One region of the Nocardia sp. NPDC051321 genome, then DNA from elsewhere that is predicted to be linked to it. Evidence: riboswitches for the same ligand, from Rfam matches in the RefSeq annotation. Region 1 holds a riboswitch; the other holds the start of a gene.

Region 1 (9,476 bases):
GCCGCGCAGCCGGGGCGGCCCGAACACCTGGAGCAACCTCGTCGCCTGCTGCGGCCCGTGCAATACGACCAAGGCCGACCGCACCCCCGAGGAAGCGGGCATGCGGTTGCTCTGGCAGCCCAAGGCCCCCGACCACCAGGCCAAGCAACAGCGGCGGATCTGGAAGCAGCTCGCCGCCACCTGAACATCCGAGAAAGGAGAGGATCGCGATGACCGTTCGCACCGAGACCACCGCGGTCGTGGAGCTGACCCTGGCCGAGCTGCTCCCGCTCTCGGACTCCCGAGAGTGGCATCGGGCCGCCTGCCGGGGTGACCCGCATCACGAGGCGTGGTTCCCGTACCCGTCGCAGGACTTCGCCTACGCGCGCGGCGTCTGCGCGGACTGCCCGATCCGCGCGGCCTGCGGCGAATTCGCCGCCCGCACCGGCCAGTCCGGCGTGTGGGGCGGCCACGAGTTCGACCGCGGGCAGCTCATCCGCCCGTGACCACCGCCGCTGTGTCCCGCCCGGACACGGCGGCGGACTTTGCTACGGCTCGCCGCCGAAGGCAAGACTCACCAAGCCTGCAAACCGCAGGTGAACATACACTGTGCGGCGTGGGTACTCATCGCAGCGGAACCAAAACCCGGGGCGTCAGCAAAGGTCCGGTTATCGCAGTGGTGGCCATCGTGCTGCTCGTCCTCGGGGTCGTCGCGTGGTTTCAGCTACGCGACCGAGCGGCCGACGAGGACAGCGCCGCCGCGGCGGCATGCGTATCCGGACCCGCGACGCTCTATGTGACCGCCGACCCGGACATCGCCGCGCAGGTCCGCGGCGCGGCGGACCGGTACAACGCGACCAAACCGAAGGTGCGTGACCATTGCGCGCAGGTGGCGGTGACCGCGCAGCCGTCGGCCGCGATCGTCGCCGCGTTCACCAGCGGCAAACCATGGGATCAGAACCTCGGCCCGCAGCCGGTACTGTGGATCCCCGATTCGACGCGCTCCATCGAGTCCATGCGCGTGCCCGGACTGATCGAAGGCACACCCGCACCGATCGCGGCGAGCCCGATCGTGCTCGCGGTGCCGGACGAATTGCGCGGCGCGCTGGAACAAGCCAAGACCACCTGGGCGGATCTGCCACGCCTGCAACAAGGTTCGCTCAACGACGTCGGCCTGTCCGGCTGGGGTGGACTGCGCATGGCACTGCCGCCCGGCGACTCCGCCCTGGCCGCCGCCGTCGCGGTCGGCTCCGCGGTGTCGGGCGCCGAACCGCTCAGCGAGCAGGCCGCCAATTCCGGGCAAGCCGTCTCCGCCATCTCCGGGCTCGCCGCCAACGCACCGGAGGCCGCCGACACCACCGCGGCCTTCGGCATCATCGCGGGCACACCGCAGTCCGCCGCCGTGCACGCCGTCGCCACCACCGAGCAGCAGGCGAAAAGCCAAGCGGGACTTACCGTATTCCACCCAGTGGGTGCCGCGCCGACCGCCGACCACCCGGCCGCGCTGATGTCGGGACCGTGGGTCGACAAGACCCAGAATCTGATCGGCGGCCTCTTCGCCGACTACCTGCGCGCCCCCGAGCAGGCGCAGGCCTTCACCGCGGCGGGCTTCACCACCGCGCCCGCCGCCACCCCGGCGCCGCCGCGAGCCGCACTGGACAAAGTCCGTGCCACCCTGGCCCATCCGGTGCTGGGCGTGCAATCCACTGTCCTGGTGGATGTCTCGGCGTCCATGGCGACCTCCGACGGTTCGATGACCCGGCTCGCGAATGTCCTCGCCGCACTGAGCTCCACGCTGACCGTGATGCCGCCCGACTTCGGCCTAGGCCTCTGGACCTACGGCAAGAACCTCGACGGCACAACGCCTTACAAGGTGCAGGCCGCCACCGCCGCACTCTCCAACGATCAGCGCACCAAACTCGGCAACGCGCTCGAGAGCGTCAAGGCCAGCGACCTGCGCTCCGATCAGGCCTACCCGACCCTGATCGCCGCATACAAGAACGCCGTCAACGGATACACCGCGGGCCGCACGAATTCGGTCCTGCTCATCACCGACGGACCCGAGGACGACTCCACGGTCACCGGCGCCAAACTCGCCAGCGACATGACCGCCGCGATCGACAAGGACCACCCCGTCCGCGTCGACATCATTGTGATCGGCGGCCAAGGCACCCAGACGCTGAAGAGCATCTCCGAACAGACCGGCGGCACCTACACCCGCCTCGCCACCTCCGACGACATCGCCTTCGGCTCCGCCGTCGTCCAGTCCCTCACCACCCCCTAGCCCGGCACGCCTTCTAATCCCCACACCAGGTTTCGCGTGCGATTCCGACTGCACGACCACAAAGCGTGCGCGCCGCCAACCGACCGAAGGCGCCCTTCACCCCGTCTCAAAGGGTGAAGGGCGCCTTCGGTCGGGACTGGTTCCCGGGTGGACGGTAGACCGACGAGGCCCTTCAGTCGGTCTCGGCTACTGAAGGGCGCCTTCGGTCAGTCGGCGTATGCGTCCAGCGGGGGGCAAGAGCAGACCAGGTTGCGGTCGCCGTACGCGCCATCGATGCGACGGACAGGCGGCCAGACCTTCCCCCGGGCGTGGCCGAGACCCCGTGGGTACACGGCGGTTTCGCGGGTGTACGGGTGGTCCCACTCACCGACCAGGCAGGCCGCGGTGTGCGGCGCGCCGCGCAGCGGGTTGTCGGTAACCGGCCAGACGCCAGCCGCCACCTGATCGATCTCCTTGCGGATCGCGATCATCGCCTCGATGAAATCGTCCAGCTCGGCCAGGTTTTCGCTCTCGGTCGGCTCGACCATCAGCGTGCCAGCGACCGGGAAGCTCATGGTCGGTGCGTGGAAACCGTAGTCCGCCAGCCGCTTCGCGACATCGTCGACCGTCACACCGGTCCGCTTGGTGATCTCCCGCAGATCCAGGATGCACTCGTGCGCGACCATGCCGTGCTCACCGGTGTAGAGCACCGGGAAGTACTCGTCGAGCTTGCGCGCGATGTAGTTGGCCGACGCGATGGCCGTCAGCGTGGCGTCGCGCAGGCCGTCCGCGCCCATCATCCGGATGTAGGCCCAGGTGATCGGCAGGATCGAGGCGGAGCCGTAGTTGGCGGCAGACACCGCGTGCGAGTCGGTCACCAGCGGATCGCCCGGCAGGTAGGGCGCCAGGTGCGAACGGACCGCGACCGGGCCCACACCCGGGCCGCCGCCGCCGTGCGGGATGCAGAAGGTCTTGTGCAGGTTCAGGTGGCTGACGTCGCCGCCGAATCGACCCGGACGGGCAAGCCCGACAAGGGCATTCAGGTTCGCGCCGTCGACGTACACCTGACCACCCGCGTCGTGCACCAGCGCACACAGCTCGGCGACCTCGTGCTCGTAGACGCCGTGCGTGGAAGGGTAGGTGATCATGATGCAGGCCAGCCGGTCCGCGTGGTCGGCGATCTTGGCACGCAGGCCGTCCAGGTCGACGTCGCCGTTCTCGCGGCACTTGACCACCTCGACGCGCAGCCCGGCCATCGCCGCCGAGGCCGCGTTGGTGCCGTGCGCACTGGACGGGATCAGGCAGGTATCCCGGTGTGTGTCACCACGATCCAGGTGGTAGCGCCGGATCGCCAGCAGGCCGGCGTACTCGCCCTGGCTGCCCGCGTTCGGCTGCAGGCTCACCGAGTCGTAGCCGGTGATGTCGGACAGCCACCGCTCCAGATCGTGGATCACCTGCAGCAGGCCCGGCGCGTCCTCGACCGGCGCGTACGGGTGCACGCGGGCGAAGCCGGGCCAGGTGATGGCCTCCATCTCGGCGGTCGCGTTGAGCTTCATGGTGCAGGAGCCGAGCGGAATCATGCTGCGGTCCAACGCGATATCCTTGTCCGACAGCGACCGCAGGTAGCGCAACATGGCGGTTTCGGTGTGGTACTTGGTGAACGCCGGGTGATCGAGGAACTCCGAGGTCCGGTTCTCGATCGCGACGGCGGGCGCCGGTGCGGACTGCTCCGAAGACAGTGCGGTGCCGAAGGATTCGAGCACGGCCGCGACGTGCGACTCGGTCGTCGCCTCGTCGCACGCGATACCGACGTGATCGGCGTCGACCAGGCGCAGATTGATCCCCCGCGACTTCGCCTTCGCGACAACGGCTTCCGCACCGCCGGGCACGTGCGCCAGCACGGTGTCGAAGAACGTATCGTGCACGACCGCACCATCGAGACCGGCGGCGATCGCGGCGGCATGCCGATGCACGCGGCGAGCGATCTCGCGCAGGCCGTCGGCACCGTGGTAGCTCGCGTACATCGCCGCGACGATGGCGAGCAGCACCTGCGCGGTACAGATGTTGGAGGTGGCCCTCTCCCGGCGGATGTGCTGCTCACGAGTCTGCAGCGCCAGCCGGTAGGCGACATCGCCGTCCGCGTCCACCGACACCCCGACCAGCCTGCCCGGCAGCTGCCTGGCATACGCCGTGCGCACTGCCAGATACCCGGCGTGCGGGCCGCCGAACCCCAGCGGAACACCGAAACGCTGGGTGGTACCGAAGCACACGTCCGCGCCCTGGTCGCCGGGGGAAGCGATGAGCGTCAGCGCAAGCAGGTCCGCGCCCACCGCGACCAATGCGCCACGCTCGTGCGCCGCGCTGATCAGCGAAGTCCAGTCCACTACGCGGCCGGAGGCACCGGGCGTCTGCACGAGCACACCGAAAAATTCACCTTCGGGCAGCTCACCGGCGGACAGATCCGCGGGCACCAGTTCGATCCCGAGTGGATACGCCCGAGTGGTCAGCACGGTCTTGGTCTGCGGGAACAGGTCGGTGTCGATCACCAGCCGCGCCGACTTGGACCGGCTGGCCCGCTGCAGCAGCGTCATCGCCTCGGCGGCCGCGGTGGCCTCGTCGAGCATGGACGCGTTGGCCACGTCCATGCCGGTCAGCTCCGACACCATGGTCTGGAAGTTGAGCAGCGCCTCGAGCCTGCCCTGGCTGATCTCCGGCTGGTACGGCGTGTACGCGGTGTACCAGGCCGGGTTCTCCAGCAGGTTGCGCACCAGCACCGGCGGGGTCAGCGTGTCGTAGTAGCCGAGACCGATCATCGAGGTGGCCACGGTGTTCGAGTGGGCAAGCCCGGCGAGCTCGGCCAGCACCTCGTGTTCGGTTGCGGCAGGCGGCAATCCGGCCAGTCCGGACCCGTCGATAATGGTGGCGGGCAGGGCTTTCGTGGCGAGCTCGTCGAGCGAGTCGACGCCGACGACGTCCAGGATCCGGGCGATTTCGCCCCGATCGGGTCCGATATGGCGGTCGGCGAATGAACGAGTCACGGCAGCTCCCATGTGGGTCGGGCGGGTCGACGGGTGGTCGACGGGTACCAGCCCTCCCCCTCTGTCGTGTTGCCTGAGAGATTCGGGCGCGCGACCGCAATGAAGGTCGAGCCCCTTTCCCCATGGGCGGGCGGCCCGAAGCCACCGCTTTCCAGAGGCGCCCAAGCCCGCACGGTCCCTGATGCCTGAGAGATTGACGGGGAGGTGCTGCTCCTTCGGCGCCCGGACTCTGTCGAACCCGGGACTCTCCCGCACGGCGTTGGCGCGCCACCAGTTTAAGCCGACGACACGCCGGAAGGTGTCACTGGTCCCGTCCTTGCGGGTGTCGCGCTGGTCACGCTGGTTCGCCGGGTTCCAGTCCAGGAAAATAGATAGATGCGCATATCTACTTAACACAATGTCTTTGATACGTTCCAAACCATGCGGTCCAGCCCAGGCCAAGCACCCGAAAAACCAGATGCCACACAGCACAACACCCCGCTACCCTCAGCATGTCGGGGAGGCGGGGTGTTCTGTCAGTTGTCTACTTTTAACCGGTCTTGCGGCTCATCCGCGCCTTACGCCGGTAGGACAGCTCGTCCTCCGGCCGTTCCGTCACCGCGGACGCGCGTTCGGCGGGGAAATTGGCGATGGCGCCGGTGAGTTCGTGCATGGCACCGCTGATGGCGATACCGAAAACGCCCTGCCCGCCCTGCAGTAAATCGACTACCTCCTCGGCCGAGGTGCACTCGTACACCGAGGTACCGTCGGAGAACAGCGTGATCCCGGCGAGATCCTGCACTCCCCTGCTGCGTAGATGGTCAACCGCGATCCGGATGTTCTGTAACGAGATGCCCGCGTCGAGCAGCCGCTTCACGATTTTCAGGACCAGGATGTCCTTGAACGAATACAGCCGCTGGCTCCCCGAGCCCGCGGCGCTGCGGATGGAGGGCACCACCAATCCGGTGCGCGCCCAGTAGTCGAGCTGCCGGTAGGTGATCCCGGCCACCTGGCATGCACTGGGAACCCGGTAGCCGACCAGATCGTCGGGAACTGAGTCGTCCGGGAACAGGCCTGGCTGCATTACATCCTGCGATTCCTCTGCCACTGACCACTCCCTTGCTTCGCCGACGGCTAGCCTCATCGATGACCCGGCTCCGTTTCGACCACTGCTGTGCTGACGACCTGGCCAAAACGGACGTGGCCCAACTATCGAGATTACTCCCCTTGATTGTCCAGGGAGCACCATCGTCAGGCCAAACGCGACGCGCGGTTAAACTCTCAAGCTCTGGTTAAGGGCTGATCCCCCGGTCATCCCGCGAAAACGCCGGATTGCCGGAAAGATCCTGTTCAGCTATCCGTGGCCTTGAAGTCGTCGGGTGAGACCGACTCCAAGAATTCCTTGAACTTCTCCACCTCGTCCTCGCGCTCGTCCGGCATCACCAGCCCGGCTTCCTCGAGCACCGGCTCCTCGGCGTAGATCGGGCAACCCACCCGCAACGCGATCGCTACCGAATCGGACGGCCGCGCCGAGATGTGCAGATCGTTCTCGAATACCAGATCCGCGTAGAAGGTGCCCTCCTGCAGATCGACGATGCGCACTTCCTTGAGGGTGTGCCCGAGTTCGGTGATCAGGATCTTGATCAGATCGTGGGTCAGCGGGCGAATCGGGGTCACCCCCTCCTGCTCCAGCACGATCGCGGTCGCCTCGGCCTGCCCGATCCAGATTGGTAGGTACCGATCCCCCGAAACCTCACGGAGCAACAGCACGGGCTGATTCTGTGGCTGCTCGACACGAATGCCGATCACACGCATTTCACTCATCGCACTGCCTCCCATTACTCACACCAGCCGCTCGCCGGCCGCCCGGCACGACCACCGCAGAGCTCGCCGTACCACGAGTCTAGGCGAACCCGCGCGAGTGCAGCGGCCCGTGTGCACAGCCGAAATCGGCGTGTTGGATGACCGAAACATGCCACGGATCCCGTGTCAGCGGTTCAACGGGATGTTCAGCCGCCCAGCGACGTCCGTACCGCCGACTTCACCAGGCAGGTGTGCAACGTCAGCGACAGCGCCGCGAGTTCGCGCACCGTTTCCTCTGCCCTGGCGCGCGCACCGGCGTCGCGGCTCTTCGCGATCGGGGCGGCGATCTGCGCGACGAGCGCGGCCTCGCGATCGGCGGCCAGCTTGAACGCACGCAAATGCCGTGCCTCCAAACCGAATTCGGCCATCGCCTTGGCGGTCTTGGCCAGCGTCACGGCGTCGCCGTCGAAAAATCCGGCGGCGCCGGGGGTGATCAGGTTGGCCCGGATCAGATCGTTGAGGAAGGCCTCGTCGATCTCGGCCTGCGCGAGCAGATCCGCGCGGGTGAGCCGGATTTCGTGGTCGAACCGCAGATCGTCGGGGGAAATCTCGCTTGGCACCACGCCGAGCCTCCTCGGCACCGTTGCGCCGTTCCGGTTCCCGCCAGACGCGGCCGGGTGCTCGGAGTCGGCGACCGCCGACTCCGAGGCATCCGCACGGCCGGAGTGCGCCCGGGCGCGGGCTTCCCGCACGCCGAGCGTCGCCGCACCGCTGTCGATCGCTTCGAGTTGTTCCTTGATCACCTTCAGCGGCAGGTACTGATCGCGTTGCGCGGTCAGCACGAACCGAAGCCGTTCACAATCGGCGATGGAGAACCTGCGGTAGCCCGAGGGCGTGCGCTCCGGCCGAATGAGGCCCTCCGCTTCGAGGAAGCGGATCTTCGAGATGGTGACGTCCGGAAAATCCGGGCGCAGCAGGTCGAGCACGGAGCCGATCGACATGCCTCCGCGTGCCCACTGCGCCGCGCCGGTCACAGCGCCAAGCCCCTCGACATCCAGAGCTCCTTCATGACTCCGAGCCCTTCATGTCGAGAAAGAACCCAGCGCCGCGTGCTCATAGGCTCCCTGCACCCGCAGATGGCTCGTTGACCTGGGCCCGCGGTCCGGTGAGGAACACGAGACGGAACTTACCGATCTGTACCTCGTCGCCGTTCTGGAGTTCCGAGGAGTCCACCGGCTCCCGATTCACATAGGTGCCGTTCAGGCTGCCGACATCGACAACCTGGAACGAATCGTCGTCCTGACGGAACTCGGCATGCCGACGGCTGACGGTGACGTCGTCGAGAAAGATGTCACTGTCGGGGTGGCGGCCCGCCGACGTAGTCGGCTGATCCAGCAGGAACCGCGAGCCCGCGTTCGGACCGCGCTTGACGACCAGGAGGGCCGCACCAACGGGCAGACCCTCGACCCCTTGGACCGGCTGTTCGCCGGTCGGCTCTCCGGAGCGCGACGCGTCGACCTCGTTCAGGAAATCCGCGCGGAAGACCGACGTCGTCTCGGCCGCGGTCTCCCCGTAACCCGGGTCTTTGTTCTCGCTCACCGTTTCTCTCCTCCTCGAACCTGATTATCCATGCAAGCAGGTGATACCTGTGGCACCACGACCTGCCGTCGAGTCCCTAGATTTCCGACAATGACTGTCGGCGCATCTGTTGGCATTGACCGTACCCTGCCAGGGCGTGCCCGTGCAGGTAGAACCGGGAAGGCTGATTCAGCCTCCGATAACTCCTTGATAACCTGCCGCATCCAACAGTTCATCAAGGGTCTTGTCGAGGCCGGCGGCGTCCGCGACCTCGAGTTCGAACAGCCATCCGTCACTGTACGGATCGGTGTTCAACGTCTCCGGCTCCTGCACCAGAACCTCGTTCACCGCAACAACTTTCGCCGCGATCGGCGCGTAGATGTCGGACACGCTCTTGGTCGACTCGACCTCCGCGATGCTGTCTCCGACGGCGACGTCCTTATCCGTTTCGGGCAGCTGCACGAACACCACGTCACCGAGTTGGGACTGGGCGTAGTCGGTGATGCCCACCCGAACCCGGGTCGGGCCGATCCGCTGCACCCACTCGTGCTCTTCGGTGTAGCGCAGATCTTCGGGGGTCTGGGTCACAGGCCGTCCGTCCTTTCCGTTGTGATCGTGTGCGCGCAACTCTATGCGAGGGTTGCGACAATGTTCGACTCGACCGCCGGTCAGGTCGTCCGGTGTGGCACAGCCGGTATCGAGCGAGCGATGGCGATCGCCTTACCGGTGTAGAGCAAGCCGGTCCATACATACACCGCAGTGCCCCAGACCAGTAATGCCCCGCCGAACGCCCGTCCGAAACCGCCGAGCGCCCAATCCATCTCCCCGGCCAGCAG
Region 2 (9,476 bases), on a different contig from region 1:
GGTCAAAGAATCCGGCGTGTCCGACGACAGCGGAATGGAGGATTTCGGCTATAAGGAATCCCTGGACCGCAGTATCGGAAAATTCGCCAGCTTCGCGGCGGGGGTCAGCTATATCTCGATCCTCACCGGTACGTTTCAGCTGTTCTATTTCGGTTTCCACAGCGCGGGTCCCGCATATCTGTGGTCGTGGCCGATCGTTTTCGTCGGGCAGCTGGCCGTCGCACTGTGTTTCATGGAGCTCGCGGCGCGCTATCCGGTGGCCGGGTCGGTATACAACTGGTCCAAATCGCTCGGCAGCAGAATCGTCGGCTGGTCGTCGGGCTGGTTGATGCTGACCGCCTCGATCGTGACGCTGGCCGCGGTCGTGCTCGCGCTCCAGCTGAACCTGCCACGGTTGTGGAGCGGTTTCCAGATCATCGGGGACGGCAGTGGCGAATACGACTACGCCACCAACGCGGTGCTGCTCGGCACGATCATGATCGTGTTCACCACCACGATCAACGCGCTCGGCGTCCGGCTGATGGCGATGATCAACAGTGCCGGCGTCTTCATCGAGCTCATCGCCGCGGTACTGATCGCGATCATCCTGGCGGCCAACGCGACTCGCGGTCCGCAGGTGTTCTTCTCCACCCACGGCTACGGCGCGGGTGCGTCCGGCGGCTACCTCGGCGCGTTCCTGGTGGCCTCGCTCGCCTCCGGCTACGTGATGTACGGCTTCGACACCGCGAGTTCGCTCGGCGAGGAGACGGTGGAGCCGCGGCGCACCGCGCCAAAGGCCATCCTGCGCGCGGTGCTCGCGTCGTTCGTCATCGGCGGCGCGATCCTGGCCTTCGCGGTGATGGCGGCGCCCGATCTCGACGATCCGCAGATCGGTAGCTCCAGCGGTGGCCTGCAATACATTGTCGAACAGGTGATGTGGGGTCCGCTCGGCACGATCTTCCTGTGCTGCATCGTGATCGCGGTGACGGTGTGTTCGCTCGCCGTGCACACCGCCGCCATCCGGCTGACCTTCGCGATGGCCCGCGACAACGCGCTGCCCTTCGGCGAGAAGCTCGCTCGCGTGCACCCCAAGACCCAGACGCCGGTGGTGCCCGCCATCCTGATCGGGGTGCTCGCCGCGCTGATCCTGGTGGTCAATATCGGCCAGCCGAAGATCTTCACGGTGCTCACCTCGATCGCGATCATCATGATCTACCTGGCCTACCTGATGGTGACCGGGCCGATGCTGAAGAAGCGGTTCCAGGGTCAGTGGCCGCCGAAAGAGCTTGCGGCGGGCGGCTATTTCACGATGGGTCGCTGGGGGATGCTGGTCAATATCATCGCCGTGGTGTGGGGCGTCGGGATGGCGACGAACCTGGCCTGGCCGCGCGAATCCGTATATGGCACACCCTGGTACAACACCTGGGGCGCGTTCATCTACATCGGCGTGATCCTCGGCGCCGGGCTCGCCTGGTATGGGATCAAGGGACGCAAGCGAATCGGCACTCTGGCGTCACACGCAGTGGAGGTGCGCGGCAATGTCTGACACGGTGTTCGACTATGTGATCGCGGGCGGCGGGACGGCCGGGTGTGTGCTCGCCGCCCGGCTCAGCGAGGATCCGGGCGTCTCGGTGTGCCTGCTGGAGGCGGGCCCGTCCGATGTGGGTGATCGCGCCATCCTCGAACTCGCGCAGTGGATGCATCTGCTCGACTCCGGCTACGACTGGGACTATCCGGTCGAACCGCAGGAACGCGGGAACAGCTATCTGCGCCATGCCCGCGCGAAGGTGCTCGGCGGATGTTCCTCGCACAACTCGTGTATCGCGTTCTGGCCGCCCGCGGAGAATCTGGACGAGTGGGCGGCGCTCGGCGCGAAGGGCTGGGGCGCGGCCGACGTGCTGCCCTACGTCACCCGGCTGGAGAACAACGACGCGCCCGGCGATCAGCACAGTCGCAGCGGCCCGGTCCGGCTGCGCGACGTGCCGCCGGACGACCCGTGCGGCGTCGCGGTACTCGCGGCGGCAGCGGCGGTCGGATTGCCGACCGTGCAATTCAATCGAGGTGCCACCGTACGCAACGGGGCGGGCTGGTTCCAGATCAACGCGGCCGAGGACGGCACGCGCATGTCGACATCGCATGCCTACTTGCATCCCGTGCTGGATTCGCGCCCGAATCTGGAGGTGCGCACCGGCTGCTGGGTCAGCGAGATCCTGTTCGACGAGGCGCACGGCGCGACCGGTGTGCGGTATCAACGTCCCGATGGCATCGGCTATGACACGGCCTCCGCGCGGCGAGAGGTCATCGTCACCGCCGGAGCCATCGATACGCCGAAGTTGTTGCTGCTGTCCGGGATCGGGCCCGCCGACCACCTGCGCGAGATCGGCATTCCGGTGCTTGTCGACGCGCCCGGCGTGGGAGCAAACCTGGACGACCACGTGGAAGGGCTGGTGTTCTGGGACGCCGCCCGGCCCATGGTGCAGACCTCGACGCAGTGGTGGGAGATCGGCCTTTTCGCCACGACCGACGACGCATTGCGCGTGCCGGACGTGATGATGCACTACGGCAGCGTGCCGTTCGACATGAACACCCTGCGCCGCGGCTACCCGACCACCGACAACGGCTTCTGCCTGACGCCCAATGTCACACAGGGCCGCTCGCGCGGCACGGTCCGGTTGCGCAGTCGCGACTTCCGGGACCGGCCGAAGGTCGACCCCCGCTACTTCACCGACCCGGACGGTCACGACGAGCGGGTCATGCTCGCCGGCGTCCGGCTGGCCCGCAAGATCGCCGAGCAGGCACCGCTGCGGGAGTGGATCGCCGCGGAACTCGCGCCGGGACCGGACGCGACGACCGACGACGAGCTGATCAGCTATATCCACGCCACCCACAACACCGTCTACCACCCGGCCGCCACGGCACGAATGGGCGCGGTCGACGACCCGATGGCGGTGCTCGATCCCGAGCTGCGGGTGAAGGGAGTGTCGCGACTGCGGGTGGTGGACGCGTCCGCGATGCCGAAATTGCCCGCGGTGAACCCGAACATTACTGTCATGGCCATGGCCGAGAAATGCGCGGATCTCCTCCGGACCACGTGAGCCGCAGATGCCTGCGGAGGGCGAACTAGCGGCGTTCCTCGGCGGGCACGCACCGTTCCAGTCGATGTCGGCCGCCGAGCTCGACCGCCTCGCCGCGGCGTCGTCGCTGCACGACTTCGCGGGGGGCACGGTGATCAGCGACTACTCGACGCAGGTGCCCGACGACATCTGGATGGTGCGGACCGGCCGAGTCATCCTGCGTCGCAGCGGTCCTGACGCCGCCACGTCACCGCAGTCCGACGACGGCCGCACGCTCGACACCATCGAGGGCGGTGGGATCTTCGGCTATGTGCCGCTGCTGACCGGCGGCAGTGCCGAATTCGTCGCGCTGGCAGCCGAAACCAGCGTGCTGATCCGATTGCCCGGCGAGCTCGTCCGCACCCAGTTCGCGCAACCGGACGGGCTGGCGTTTCTGGCATCATCGGCGTGGAAGACGGTGTCCGGCAACCGAACCCCGATGGCGCAGGTGCTCGGCGCTCGTCCGGCGGGTGAACTCGTCACGGCGGCCGCGGTTTTCGTGACACCGGACACCAGCGTTCGCGACGCGGTGATCCGGATGACCGAGCGGCACATCTCGTCGGTGTTGATCCGGTTGCCCGACGGCGACTTCGGCATCTTCACCGATCAGGACCTGCGCGTGAAGGTGGTGGCGGCAGGGCTGTCGGTGGACGTGCCGATCGCGCAGGCGATGAGTGCGCCGGCCCGGCGGGTTAGCGCGGACCTACCCGCCGAGACCGTGCTGATGGAGATGCTGGAGGCCGGGCTGCGGCATATGCCGGTGGTCTCCCGGCGCGGCGAGGTACTCGGCGTGCTCGACGACTCTGAGCTGCTTGCGGCCTCGGCGCGGCAAAGCTTCGTGCTGCGCCGCGCGATCGGTGCGGCCACGAACGCGACCCAGCTGCAGCGAGCCGCTCGCGACATTCCGGGCACGACGGTCGATCTGTTCCGCAACGGGACCAAGGCGTCGGCGACGAGCGGCATTCTCTCCGTCGTCATCGACTCGGTGATCCGCAAGGCCCTCGAGCTGGCGCTCGCCGAATCCGCCGACGCGCCGAGCGTCGGGTTCGCCTGGTTGACCCTCGGCAGTATCGCCCGGCGCGAGGCGATGCCGTCCTCGGACGTGGACAGCGCGCTGTCCTGGGCCGACGAATTGTCCACCGCCAGTGACCAACTGCGGGCGATCGCCGAGCGGACGCACGCCATTCTGGACGCGTGCGGGTTACCCGCGGACAGCAACGGGGCGATCGCCGCGAAACCGAAATTCGCGCGGTCCCGGTCGGATTGGACGAAGGCGGCGGCACGCTGGCTGGATGATCCGCTGATCGATCGAGGATTGGTCATGTCGTCGCTGCTGATCGACGGGCGGGTGGTCTGGGGTGATCCCGCGCTGCACGCGGTGCCCGTTGCATTCGGCCGGATGCGGGCCGACTACCCGAACGCGTTGCGGCTGCAGTTGCTCGACGCGTTGTCCGGGCGGGTGCGGGCGCGGTCGCTGCGGGATGTGCTGGCCCGGCGCGGCGGCACGTTCGATCTGAAGAGTCACGCGCTGGTCCCCATCGTCAACCTCGCCCGGTGGGGCGGGCTGGCGGCCGGGGTGACCGCCGCGACGACGCCGGTGCGGTTGGCCGCCGCCGCGTCCGCCGGTGTCATCGCCGAGCGCGATGCGGCGGTGCTCACCGAGGTGTTCGTCATGCTGCAGCGCATGCGGATGGTGCATCAGGTCGAGCAACTGTCCGCGGGGCACCGGCCGGGCGATATCGTGCTGATGCCGGAATTGTCGCCGTTGAATCGGAGCCTGCTCAACGACGCGTTGCGCGAGATCGCGGCCGTGCAGCGACGCGTTCGAGGTATCGCGATCACCTCGGCTTAGAATGACGGCGTCATGGCGAAACAGGATGGTGAGGACACGAGCCGGACCGCTGCGGTGCAGTCGGTCGACCGCGCGTTGCTGGTGATGGAGATCATCGCCAAGCTGGGCCAGGCCGGCGTCACGGAGATCGCCGCCGAACTGGGTGTGCACAAATCTACCGTCTCCCGGCTGATCGCCGTGCTGGAATCGCGCGGTTACGTCGAGCAACTCTCCGACCGCGGCAAGTACCGGCTCGGCTTTTCCATCGTCCGGCTGGCCGGATCCACCAGCGCGCAGGTCGATCTCGTCGGACAGAGCCAGGACGCGTGCAACGCGCTGGCCGCCGAGACGGGGGAGACCACGAATATCGCTGTGCTGGACGGTAATCGGATCATCAACATCGTGGAGGCGGCAGGCACCGGCTCGATCGCGCTGCGGTCCTGGGTCGGGCAGAGTTGTCCGGCGCACGCCACCTCCAGCGGCAAGGTGCTGCTGTCCGGTCTCGAACCGGCGGCGCTGCGCAAGCAGGTCGGCCCGAAGTTGGAGGCATATACCGCCAACACCCTGACCAAGGTCGCTGATCTCGCGGCGCAGTTGGTGGCGGTCCGGGAGCACGGATGGGCAAGTGTGCGTGAGGAATTGGAGATCGGGCTGAACGCTGTCGCCGCCCCCGTCTTCGACAGTAGCGGGGTGATCGTTGCGGCACTGAGCGTTTCGGGGCCGTCCTATCGGCTCGGTCCCGAGCGCTTCGCGCCGACGGCCGAACTGGCGATCGCGAGTGCCGTGGACATCAGCCATCGGCTGGGCTACTTCGGTTGACCAGCTGGGGTACTGTTCGCCATTGACAACGTGCGCGAGCGCCGACGATACTGAGTCGCGTGTCGCGCAGTTGTTGCGCTATACGCAACAACTAGCTGTATCCGACAACTGAATAAGCCGCACACGCAGCGGGAGATCTCCATCCAGGCGATGGAGAGCCGAAGGAGCAACACCTCCCGGGAATCTCTCAGGCCCAGTACCGCCGCGCATAAGGCAACTCTGAAAAGTAGTGCACCACCACGCACTCGCCGACGGGGCAAACGCGTAACGCGTGAATCTCTCAGGCCCTAGGACAGAGCGGGAGGAGCCACACCCAACGCATCCGCGTCGACGAAAGGCTCCCCATGGCTGATCCTGGCTCTGCCCTCCGCACCGAACTCGACGTCTCGCTGCGCGAATTCGACCCGGTCGTCGCCGCGCTTGTCGATCAGGAGACCAACCGCCAGCAGCGCGGACTGGAAATGATCGCCTCGGAGAACTACGCGCCGCTCGCGGTGATGCAGGCCCAGGGCACGGTGCTCACCAACAAGTACGCCGAGGGCTACCCCGGACGCCGCTATTACGGCGGCTGCGAGTACGTGGACGAAATCGAAACGCTGGCCATCGAGCGGCTGCGCGCGCTGTTCGGCGCCGAATACGTCAACGTGCAACCACATTCGGGGGCGCAGGCGAACGCGGCGGTGATGCACGCGCTGCTGCGTGCCGGTGACGGCATCCTCGGGTTGGCGCTCGACCACGGTGGTCACCTCACCCACGGTATGCAGGCCAACTTCTCCGGGCGGCTGTATGACGTTGCGGCATACCATGTTCGGGCCGATGACCAGCTGGTCGACATGGCGGAGGTGGCGCGGCTCGCCCGCGAGCATCGGCCGAAACTGATCATCGCGGGCTGGTCGGCCTACCCTCGGCACCTCGACTTCGCCGAATTCCGGCGGATCGCCGACGAAGTCGGCGCGTACCTGATGGTCGACATGGCGCACTTCGCCGGACTGGTTGCGGCCGGGCTGCATCCCTCGCCGGTGCCGCACGCGCACGTCGTCACCTCGACCACCCACAAGACGCTGGGTGGCCCGCGCGGTGGATTCATCCTCGCCACAGCGGATTTGGGCAAGAAGCTGGATTCGGCGGTCTTTCCCGGGCAGCAGGGCGGACCGCTCGAGCATGTCATCGCCGCGAAGGCGGTCGCGTTCAAGATGGCGGCCGAACCGGCGTTCCGTGAGCGGCAGGAGAGCACGCTCATCGGCGCGCGCGTGCTCGCCGACCGGCTGCTGGCGCCGGACTGCCGGGCCGCGGGCATCGGCGTGGTCAGCGGCGGCACCGATGTGCACCTGGTGCTCGTCGACCTGCGCGCTGCCGAACTGGACGGCAAGCAGGCCGAGGATCTGCTGCAAACCTTGGGAATCACGGTCAACCGCAACGCGATTCCGTTCGATCCGCGTCCGCCGATGATCAGTTCCGGGCTGCGGATCGGCACGCCCGCGCTGGCCGCGCGCGGCTTCGACACCGCCGCGTTCGCCGAGGTCGCCGACATCATCGCGACAGCCCTGTGCGGTGCTGCGAACGCCGCGGCGCTGACCGCGCGGGTGGACGCGCTGGCCCAACGGTTCCCGCTGTACCTCGGGCTGCGGAATCCGGCGTGACGATCAGCGTCTTCGACCTGTTCCGGGTCGGTATCGGGCCGTCGAGTTCGCACACGGTGGGGCCGATGCGGGCCGCGGCCGCGTTCGTCGAGCGACTGAAGGACGCCGACGTGCTGCACGGCACGGCCGCGATCCGGGTTCAGCTGTACGGTTCGCTCGGCGCGACCGGGCGCGGCCACGGCACGGTCGATGCGGTGGTGGCCGGGTTGTCCGGTGCGCAACCGGAGACCATCGACCCGGACGCGTTGACCGCCACCGTCACCGCGGCGCGGGCCACCGGCCGGTTGTATCTCGGTGGCGTGCAGTCGATCGGGTTCGGCGTCGACAGCGACATCGAACTGCTCGGGCTCACGCGGTTGGCGTTCCACACCAACGGGATGCTGTTCAGCGCGCGCGATGCGGCGGGGCGGGTATTGCTCGAGCGCCAATACTTCTCGGTCGGTGGCGGTTTCGTCGTCGACGAGGAGCAAATCGACGGGCGCGCCGTCGAAGCGCCGGTCGCGGTCGCGTATCCGTTCCGTTCGGCCGACGAGCTGCTCGCGATCACCGCCGCGACCGGGCTGTCCATCAGCTCGGTGGTGCTGGCCAACGAAATGTCTTGGCGCAGTGCGGATCAGGTTCGCGCGGACCTGCTCGACATCTGGCATGTCATGCGGCGCTGCGTCGAACGCGGAATGTCGACGGGCGGAGTGCTGCCGGGCAGCCTGCGGGTGCGACGACGCGCCGCGACACTGTTCGAGCGCCTCGCTACCGAAGCCGAGGAGAACGATCCGCTGCGCGCGATGGAATGGGTCACGCTGTACGCGATGGCGGTCAACGAGGAGAACGCCGCGGGCGGCCGCGTCGTCACCGCGCCAACCAATGGCGCCGCGGGCATCATTCCCGCTGTGCTGCACTACATTCAGCGTTTCATCACCGGCAACGAGGACAGCGTCGTCGAATTCCTGCTGACCGCGGGCGCCATCGGCCAACTGATGAAGGAGAACGCGTCGATCTCCGGCGCCGAAGTCGGCTGCCAGGGCGAGGTCGGCTCCGCCTGCGCCATGGCCGCCGCCGGACTCGCCGCCGTGCTCGGCGGCACACCACAGCAGATCGAGAACGCCGCCGAAATCGGCATGGAACACAACCTAGGCTTAACCTGCGACCCCATCGGCGGCCTAGTCCAAATCCCCTGCATCGAACGCAACGGGATAGCCGCCGTCAAAGCAATCACCGCCGCCCGCATGGCAATCCGCGGCGACGGCATCCACCACGTATCCCTGGACCAGGTAATCCAAACCATGCGCGCCACCGGCGCCGACATGCTCGACAAATACAAGGAAACCTCCCGAGGCGGCCTAGCCGTAGCCGTCGTCGAATGCTGACCCCCGCAAATCAGCGGGTCGGAAAGCGGATTATTCGATCGTCGCCGGGGCGGATGTCGCCGCGGCCGTCGGTGTTGGAGGTGGTGAGCCACAGGGCGCCGTCCGGTGCGACCTGTACGGTGCGCAGCCTGCCGTAGCGGTCACGTAGTTGTGCGGAAGGCGTGCCGAGGGTGCCGTCTGCTTTCTGCGGGATAGTCCACAGTCGTTCGCCGCGTAATGCCGCGACATACAGCGTGTTCGCGGTGATCGCTAGGCCGGAGGGCGAGGCCTCGCTGGTGGGCCAGGTGATCAGCGGATTGGTGTACCGGCCGCCATGGGTGTCGCCTTTGCCCTCGACGACGGGCCAGCCGTAGTTGCGATTCGGCTGGATCAGATTGATTTCGTCATAGGTGTCCTGGCCGAATTCGGTCGCATAGAGTCGCCCGGTCGCATCCCACGCCAGGCCCTGCACGTTGCGGTGACCGAGGGTGTATACCGGGGAATTCGGGGTCGGGTTTCCGGGCGCGGGTTTCCCGTCGGCGTCCAGTCGGAGAATCTTGCCATTGGAACTCGCCGGATCTTGCGCTCGACTCGACTGTCCGGCGTCGCCGACTCCGACATAGAGCATGCCGTCCGGCCCGAAGGCGATCCGGCCGCCATTGTGAATAGTGGCCTTCGCGATTCCCTTGAAGATCACCTCCGGCTGCCCGTCGAGGCGAAATCGCACAATCCGATTGTCGCCGCTGGCGGT

The links. Region 1 has a riboswitch for glycine ahead of gcvP (aminomethyl-transferring glycine dehydrogenase). Riboswitches for the same ligand answer to the same signal wherever they lie in the genome.
Region 2: it holds a riboswitch for glycine, as region 1 does, so the genes downstream of both, glyA (serine hydroxymethyltransferase) here and gcvP (aminomethyl-transferring glycine dehydrogenase) in region 1, are expected to answer to the same signal.

The regions. Positions count from the first base shown of each region.
Region 1 is NZ_JBITEM010000024.1:88,984-98,459, reverse strand. It holds gene ACIA8C_RS40560 (HNH endonuclease) at 1-184, shown strand, start outside; gene ACIA8C_RS40555 (WhiB family transcriptional regulator) at 210-485, shown strand; gene ACIA8C_RS40550 (VWA domain-containing protein) at 596-2,263, shown strand; gene gcvP (aminomethyl-transferring glycine dehydrogenase) at 2,470-5,292, opposite strand; glycine riboswitch at 5,443-5,542, opposite strand; gene ACIA8C_RS40540 (MerR family transcriptional regulator) at 5,810-6,403, opposite strand; gene ACIA8C_RS40535 (bifunctional nuclease family protein) at 6,610-7,083, opposite strand; gene ACIA8C_RS40530 (MerR family transcriptional regulator) at 7,269-8,063, opposite strand; gene ACIA8C_RS40525 (FHA domain-containing protein) at 8,176-8,661, opposite strand; gene gcvH (glycine cleavage system protein GcvH) at 8,830-9,228, opposite strand; gene ACIA8C_RS40515 (CDP-alcohol phosphatidyltransferase family protein) at 9,309-9,476, opposite strand, start outside.
Region 2 is NZ_JBITEM010000003.1:97,423-106,898, reverse strand. It holds gene ACIA8C_RS07655 (APC family permease) at 1-1,525, shown strand, start outside; gene ACIA8C_RS07650 (GMC family oxidoreductase) at 1,518-3,074, shown strand; gene ACIA8C_RS07645 (putative nucleotidyltransferase substrate binding domain-containing protein) at 3,082-4,944, shown strand; gene ACIA8C_RS07640 (IclR family transcriptional regulator) at 4,957-5,742, shown strand; glycine riboswitch at 5,952-6,048, shown strand; gene glyA (serine hydroxymethyltransferase) at 6,087-7,382, shown strand; gene ACIA8C_RS07630 (L-serine ammonia-lyase) at 7,379-8,746, shown strand; gene ACIA8C_RS07625 (PQQ-dependent sugar dehydrogenase) at 8,757-9,476, opposite strand, start outside.